Regions from separate parts of the Streptomyces sp. AF1A genome, predicted to be linked through region 1. Evidence: riboswitches for the same ligand, from Rfam matches in the RefSeq annotation. Region 1 holds a riboswitch; the other holds the start of a gene.
The links. Region 1 has a riboswitch for glycine ahead of gcvP (aminomethyl-transferring glycine dehydrogenase). Riboswitches for the same ligand answer to the same signal wherever they lie in the genome.

Region 1 (4,022 bases):
GACATCCGCGCGGTCACGGGGCTCACCGGCTCGGTCGGCCTCGCCGCCTCCAAGATGCTCGCCAAGATCGCCTCCGAGCAGGCCAAGCCGGACGGCCTGGTGCTCATCCAGCCGGGGACGGAGCGCGCCCTGCTGGGTCCGCTCACCGTGCGCACGTTGCCGGGGGTGGGGCCGGCCACCGGTGACCATCTGCGGCGGGCGGGGATCACCACGGTCGAGGAGCTGGCCGAAGCGGGCGAGGACGAACTCGTGCGTCTGCTCGGCAAGGCGCACGGGCAGGCCCTGTACGCCATGGCCCTGGCCCGTGACGACCGGCCCGTCGTGGCGGAGCGGGAGGCCAAGTCGGTGTCGGTCGAGGACACCTATGACGTCGACATCCACGACCGGCTGCGGATCGGCCTGGAGGTGCGGCGGCTCGCCGACCGGTGCGTGGGACGGCTGCGCGGCGCGCGGCTGTCCGGACGGACCATCGTGCTGAAGGTGCGGCGCTACGACTTCTCCACCCTGACCCGTTCGGAGACGCTCCGCGGGCCCACGGACGATCCGGCGGTCGTCCGGGAGGCGGCCGCGCGGCTGCTGGACTCCGTGGACACCACGGGCGGGGTGCGGCTGCTGGGCGTGGGTGTGTCAGGGCTCGCCGATTACACGCAGGAGGACCTGTTCGCGCAGGCCATGCCGGTGCCTGTGGCGCAGGAGCCGGAGGAGGGCGCGGTCCGGGCCGTCGCGGAGCATCCGGAGCCGGACGAACGGCACTGGCGCGCCGGGCAGGACGTGCGGCACGCCGAGCACGGTCCCGGCTGGGTGCAGGGCAGCGGCCTCGGGCGGGTCACCGTGCGGTTCGAGACCCCGCAGTCGGCCCCGGGGCGGGTGCGTACGTTCTCCGTCGACGATCCCGCGCTGGAGCCCGCCGATCCGCTGCCGCTGGTCGCGGATCAGGTCTCCTCCGACCCCGCCAGCTTCCCGAAGTCGTGGTCCGGGACGGAGGGAGGGGGCGCCACATCGAGCCCGTAGTGGTGGTAGAGCTGGAGTTCCTGCTCGGGGGAGAGATGGCGGCCCACGCCGAAGTCCGGGGCATCCTTGATCAGCGCTCGGTCGAACGGGACGTGGAGGGCGCCCTCGATGAGCTCGCTCGGTTCCAGCGGGACGAACGCGTCCCGGGAGAACAGGCCGGTTCGTATGGCCGCCCATTCGGGCACGCCGGTCGCGTCGTCGAGATACACCTCGTCGATGGTGCCGATCTTGGTGCCATTGCGGTCGAACGCCTTGCGGCCGATCAGGTTGCGCGGATCGATGTCGGTCTGCACGGCCCCTCTCCCTCCACTGGTCGCAGTCATCCGTAAGCACTACAAAAGAGCACATTCGCGCAGGCGGCCACTCGAAGGCCCCTGCGTTGACCTCGCTGGTAGGCTGACAGCGGCTGCTGACCCCGTGCGGGAGAGTCCTCCGACCACCACGGAGGCGCCGAAGGAGCAAATCCTCCCCGGAATCTCTCAGGCCCACGTACCGCACGGACGAGGTCACTCTGGAAAGCAGGGCGGATGTCGACGGCGTCCGCCCTCACCGACGGTGAAAGCCGGGGCCCCCTGGGGCACCCGGTGAAGCTCTCAGGTTGAGATGACAGAGGGGGAGGCCGTCGGGGTACCCATGCCGTGGTGCCCCTCGAAGGTCGCGTCAGACCAGGAGGCCTCCGCAATGACCGCCCATCGCATTCCGCTCTCCGAGCTCGAAGCGGGCATCCCCTTCGAGCAGCGCCACATCGGGCCCGACCAGGAGGCGCGGGCCAAGATGCTCGCGTCGGTCGGCTACGGCTCCCTCGACGAGCTGACGGCCGCCGCGGTGCCGGATGTGATCAAGAACGCCGACGCCCTGGACCTGCCGGGCGCCCGCACCGAGGCCGAGGTGCTCGCCGAACTGCGCGCGCTCGCCGACCGCAACCAGGTCCTCGGCTCCATGATCGGCCTGGGCTACCACGGCACGTTCACCCCGCCCGTGATCCTGCGCAACGTCATGGAGAACCCGGCCTGGTACACGGCGTACACGCCGTACCAGCCGGAGATCTCCCAGGGCCGTCTGGAGGCCCTGCTGAACTTCCAGACCATGGTCGCCGACCTGACGGGTCTGCCCACCTCGGGCGCCTCGCTGCTGGACGAGGGCACGGCCGCCGCCGAGGCCATGGCGCTGTCCCGGCGCATGGGCAAGAACAAGAAGGGCCTGTTCCTGGTCGACGCGGACGCGCTGCCGCAGACCATCGCCGTCATCGAGACGCGTGCCGAGCCGACCGGCGTCGAGGTCGTCGTGGCTGACCTCAGCGAGGGCATCCCGGCCGACATCGCCGCACGCGAGATCAACGGCGTGCTGATCCAGTACCCGGGCGCCTCCGGCGCCGTACGCGACATCAAGCCGGTCATCGACCAGGCGCACGAGCTGGGCGCCCTGGTCACCGTCGCCGCCGACCTGCTCGCGCTGACCCTGCTGACCTCTCCGGGCGAGCTGGGCGCGGACATCGCCGTCGGCACCACCCAGCGCTTCGGCGTGCCGATGGGCTTCGGCGGTCCGCACGCCGGCTACATGGCCGTGCAGGAGAAGTTCGCGCGCAGCCTGCCCGGACGGCTCGTCGGCGTGTCCGTCGACGCCGACGGGCACAAGGCCTACCGGCTCGCCCTGCAGACGCGTGAGCAGCACATCCGCCGCGAGAAGGCCACCAGCAACATCTGCACCGCGCAGGTGCTGCTCGCCGTGATGGCCGGCATGTACGCCGTGTACCACGGTCCCGAGGGGCTCAGGACGATCGCCCGCCGCACCCACCGTTACGCCACGATCCTCGCCGAGGGCCTCAAGGCCGGCGGCGTCGAGATCGTCCACGGCGCCTACTTCGACACCCTCACCGCGCGCGTGCCCGGCAGGGCCGCCGAGGTCGTCGCCGCCGCCCGGGAGAACGGGGTCAACCTGCACCTCGTCGACGCCGACCACGTCTCCGTGGCCTGCGACGAGACCACCAACCGCGCCCGGCTCGCCGCCGTCTGGAACGCCTTCGGCGTCGAGGCCGACATCGAGGCGCTGGACGCGGCCGCCGCGGACACCCTGCCCGAGGGGCTGCTGCGCTCCGACGACTACCTCACCCACCCGGTCTTCCACGAGCACCGCTCCGAGACGGCGATGCTGCGCTACCTGCGCAAGCTCGCCGACCGCGACTACGCGCTCGACCGCGGCATGATCCCGCTGGGCTCCTGCACCATGAAGCTCAACGCGACCACCGAGATGGAGCCGGTCACCTGGCCGGAGTTCGGGCAGCTGCACCCGTTCGCGCCCGCCGAGCAGGCCGAGGGCTACCTCACGCTCATCCGCGAGCTGGAGGACCGGCTCGCCGAGGTCACCGGCTACGACAAGGTCTCGCTCCAGCCGAACGCCGGTTCGCAGGGCGAGCTGGCCGGCCTCCTGGCCGTCCGCGGCTACCACCGGGCCAACGGCGACGACCAGCGCACCGTCTGCCTCATCCCGTCGTCCGCGCACGGGACCAACGCCGCCAGCGCCGCGATGGCCGGCATGAAGGTCGTCGTCGTCAAGACCGCCGAGGACGGCGAGATCGACGTCGAGGACCTGCGGGCGAAGATCGAGCAGTACCGCGACGAACTGGCGGTGCTGATGATCACCTACCCGTCCACGCACGGCGTGTTCGAGGAGCACGTCGCCGACATCTGCGCCCGGGTCCACGACGCCGGCGGCCAGGTGTACGTCGACGGCGCGAACCTGAACGCGCTGGTCGGCCTCGCCAAGCCGGGCCACTTCGGCGGTGACGTCTCCCACCTGAACCTGCACAAGACCTTCTGCATCCCGCACGGCGGCGGTGGCCCCGGCGTCGGCCCGGTCGCGGTCCGCGAGCACCTCGCGCCGTACCTGCCGAACCACCCGCTGCAGCCGGCCGCCGGCCCGGAGACCGGTGTCGGCCCGATCTCGGCCGCTCCCTGGGGCTCCGCGGGCATCCTGCCGATCTCCTGGGCGTACGTCCGCCTGATGGGCGGCGA
Region 2 (4,022 bases), on a different contig from region 1:
CCAGGCCCGCGAAGTGCGCCATGTCCACCCACAGATACGCCTCGACCTCGTCGGCGATCCGGCGGAAGGCGGCGAAGTCCAGCTCGCGCGGGTACGCCGACCAGCCCGCGATGATCACCTTGGGGCGGTGCTCCTTGGCGAGCCTCTCCACCTCGGCCATGTCGACCAGGCCGGTCGACGGGTCCACGTGGTAGGCGACCACGTCGAACTGCTTGCCGGAGAAGTTCAGGCGCATGCCGTGGGTCAGGTGGCCGCCGTGCGCCAGGTCCAGGCCGAGGATGGTGTCCCCGGGCTGGGCCAGCGCGAACAGGGCCGCCTGGTTGGCGGAGGCGCCGGAGTGGGGCTGCACGTTGGCGTACTCGGCGCCGAACAGCTCCTTGACCCGGTCGATGGCGATCTGCTCGGCGACGTCCACGTGCTCGCAGCCGCCGTAGTAGCGCCGGCCCGGATAGCCCTCGGCGTACTTGTTGGTCAGCACCGAGCCCTGGGCCTCCATCACCGCGAGCGGCGCGAAGTTCTCGGAGGCGATCATCTCCAGGGTGGACTGCTGGCGTCCGAGCTCGGCGTCGACCGCGGCGGCGATCTCCGGGTCCAGCTCGTGCAGAGGCGTGTTCAGGACAGTCATACGGCTACGACTCCTCAGCCGGCGGTGTGGGCGGCGTACTCGTCGGCGGAGAGCAGGTCGGCCGGCTCCTCGGCGACGCGCACCTTGAACAGCCAGCCGCCCTCGAAGGGGGCGGAGTTCACCAGCGACGGGTCGTTGACGACGTCCTCGTTGATCTCGGTCACCTCACCGGTGACCGGCGAGTACAGGTCGGAGACGGACTTGGTCGACTCCAGCTCACCGCAGGTCTCGCCCGCCTCGACGGTGGAGCCGACCTCGGGGAGCTGGGCGTAGACCACATCGCCGAGCGCGTTGGCCGCGAACTCGGTGATGCCGACCGTCGCGACGCCGTCCTCGGCGGCCGACAGCCACTCGTGCTCCTTGCTGTAGCGCAGCTGCTGGGGGTTGCTCATGGCCTGAATTCTCCTGTACGCGCGGGAGTGCTGATGTAGGGGGGACTGCGGAGACGATGGTGGGCAGGCGGATGTGCGCAGAGTCACACGCCTGCCACGGACCGGCCCGGTGTGGGACGCGATCGCGCCCAGTGTCTACTTCTGGCGCTTGTAGAACGGCAGCGCCACGACCTCGTACGGCTCGTGGCTGCCCCGGATGTCCACGCCGACGCCCTCGGTCCCCGGCGCCGCGTGGGCCGCGTCGACGTAGGCCATGGCGATCGGCTTGCCCAGGGTGGGGGAGGGGGCGCCGGAGGTGACCTCGCCGATCACCTCGCCGCCGGCGACGACGGCGTACCCGGCGCGGGGCACCCGGCGGCCCTTCGCGATCAGGCCGACGAGCACCCGCGGCGGGTTCTGCTCCGCGCGGGCGGCGGCCGCGGCGAGCGCCTCGCGCCCCACGAAGTCGCCCTCCTTGTCGAACTTGACCACCCGGCCGAGCCCGGCGTCGAACGGGGTGAGGGAGGTGTTCAGCTCGTGCCCGTACAGCGGCATGCCCGCCTCCAGGCGCAGGGTGTCGCGGCAGGACAGGCCGCACGGCACCAGGCCGGCGCCCTCGCCGGCCTTGGTCAGGGCCTGCCACAGCTCGACGGCGTGCTCCGGTTTCACGAACAGCTCGAAGCCGTCCTCGCCGGTGTAGCCGGTGCGGGCGATCAGCGCCGGGACGCCGGCCACGGTGCCCGGCAGGCCGGCGTAGTACTTCAGTCCGTCCAGGTCGGCGTCGGTGAGGGACTTCAGGATGCCGGGGGACTCGGGGCCCTGGACGGCGATCAGGGCGTAGGCGTCCCGGTCGTCGCGGACCTCGGCGTCGAAGCCGGCGGCGCGCTCGGTGAGCGCGTCCAGCACCACCTGGGCGTTCGAGGCGTTGGCCACGACCATGTACTCGGTCTCGGCGAGCCGGTAGACGATCAGGTCGTCCAGGATGCCGCCGTCGGCCTGGCAGATCATGGTGTAGCGGGCGCGGCCGACGCCGACGGAGGCGATGTTGCCGACCAGGGCGAAGTTCAGGAGGGCGGCCGCCGCGGGGCCGGTGACGGTGATCTCGCCCATGTGGGAGAGGTCGAAGAGGCCGGCCTTCGTCCGCACGGCGAGGTGCTCGTCGCGCTCGGAGCCGTAGCGCAGCGGCATGTCCCAGCCGGCGAAGTCGGTCATCGTCGCACCGAGCGAGCGATGCACGGCATCCAGCGCGGTGTGACGGAGTTCGGTACTGCTCATCGGTCGGTCGTCTCCCAGGGCAACAGGGATGGGGCGAGGAAGGTCCTCCCCATCTGTCATCGGAACCTGAGAGGTTCGCCGGGACCGCCACAGGGGCGATCACGGTTTGCACCTTGGGTGGAGCCACTGGCAGAGCGGCCCGCTTTTCAGATGTGCCTCGCCCGCGCGGTAACGGGGCCTGAGAGATTCAAGGGAGGGACTTGCTCCTTCGGCGCCCCAGCGAAGGCTGCTGGGGACTCTCCCGCGCGGATTCAAGCGGCCGGTATGCAGTTGGCGGCCACATCATCGCACGCCGAGCGGAGTTTTGTAACCGACCTGTGGCAGCACGGGGACGCGCCCGCCCACGTTCGGGATTACCTTCTCTTTACGTCGGCTGGGCATGGATATTACCGAGCCGCAGGGAGGGGATCACGGTGGACAGGACCAGGGCGTTCGCGACGGGCACGGCCCCCACCACCGGCATCGCGCTGCCCCGGCAGCCGTCCGCCCGGGCGGACGGGCGCCGTGCCGGGTCCCCCGCACCGGTCGTCCGCGACCTGCGCGACCGGGCCGGCCGCAGCCCGCGCGCCCTGCTCTTCGGCCCGCGCGACGTCGTGGTCGTCACCGGCCTGCCCGGCGGCGGCAAGTCCACGCTGATGCGCCGCGCGGTCGCGGGCCGCCGCGTCGACTCCCAGGACACCCGCGACCGCTTCGCGGCCCGCCTGCCCCGCGGCCTGCCGTACGCCCTCTACCGCCCCCTGGTCCGCGTGGCCCACTACGCCGCCCTGCGCCAGGCCCTGCGCGGCGGGGAGGGCGTCGTCGTGCACGACTGCGGCACCCAGGCCTGGGTGCGCGCCTGGCTCTCCCGGGCCGCCCGCCGCCGCGGCGGCACCCTGCACCTGCTGCTCCTCGACGTCCCGCCCGAGACGGCCCGGGCGGGCCAGCGGGACCGCGGCCGCCGCGTCTCCCCCTACGCCTTCGCCCGCCACCGCCGTACGACCGCTCGCCTCCTCGGCGCGGTGGAGCAGGGCCGGCTCCCCGCGGGCTGCGACTCGGCACTGCTCCTGGACCGCGCCGCGGCGGGCACTCTGGAGCGCATCGGCTTCGCCGACCCGGCCGACGGCTGGTTGTTCTGTCCGGGGAGGTTGTGAACAGGTGATCCAGGAGAGGCAGGGCGGGCAAGCCGCCCGGGGCCGCGGACCGGCGGCACCGCCGGACCGACCGGCGGCGGAAGGCACGCGCGGAGGACGATGTCACAGCCACCCGATAGCCTTCTGGTCACAGCAGTGGTTCCCAGCAGGCGGTAGGCAGATGGACTTCCCGGCGGACGTACCCGCGGACTTCCCGGCACAGGCGCACCCCCACCCGCACGGCGGTTGGCCCGGCAACGAGCTGGAGGAGGTGCTGTCGGCCTCCCTCGGCATACCCGCGGCGGGCGGCCGGATCATCGAGGTCCTCGCCCGGAGCTTCGTCTGGGTCCCGCTGCCGAGCGGCGGCGGCCCGCACAGCGGCCCGCTGGACCTGCCCACGCTGGAGATCGACGGCCAGGTGTACGTCCCGGTGTTCAGCTCGGAGGAGCAGTTCCGCCAGGTCGCCGGCTCCCACATGTCGTACACCATCGCTCCCGCCGTGGAGTTCGCCCGCGGACTGCCCCCGCAGGCCGGCATCGCCGTGAACCCCGGTGGCGTGGTCGGCATCCCGCTCCCGCCTCAGGCCGTCGCGGAACTGTGCCGCGCGGGGCGCACCCCGCTCGACGGCCTCGCCTCCGGCGG

Region 2: it holds a riboswitch for glycine, as region 1 does, so the genes downstream of both, gcvT (glycine cleavage system aminomethyltransferase GcvT) here and gcvP (aminomethyl-transferring glycine dehydrogenase) in region 1, are expected to answer to the same signal.

The regions. Positions count from the first base shown of each region.
Region 1 is NZ_JBLEBI010000178.1:9,557-13,578, forward strand. Features, by position in the region: gene ACLU3S_RS30705 (DNA polymerase IV) at 1-1,011, shown strand, start outside; gene ACLU3S_RS30710 (PRC-barrel domain-containing protein) at 933-1,304, opposite strand; glycine riboswitch at 1,422-1,516, shown strand; gene gcvP (aminomethyl-transferring glycine dehydrogenase) at 1,693-4,022, shown strand, end outside.
Region 2 is NZ_JBLEBI010000033.1:8,686-12,707, forward strand. Features, by position in the region: gene glyA (serine hydroxymethyltransferase) at 1-625, opposite strand, end outside; gene gcvH (glycine cleavage system protein GcvH) at 640-1,017, opposite strand; gene gcvT (glycine cleavage system aminomethyltransferase GcvT) at 1,153-2,271, opposite strand; glycine riboswitch at 2,428-2,525, opposite strand; gene ACLU3S_RS13075 (AAA family ATPase) at 2,685-3,401, shown strand; gene ACLU3S_RS13080 (enhanced serine sensitivity protein SseB) at 3,562-4,022, shown strand, end outside.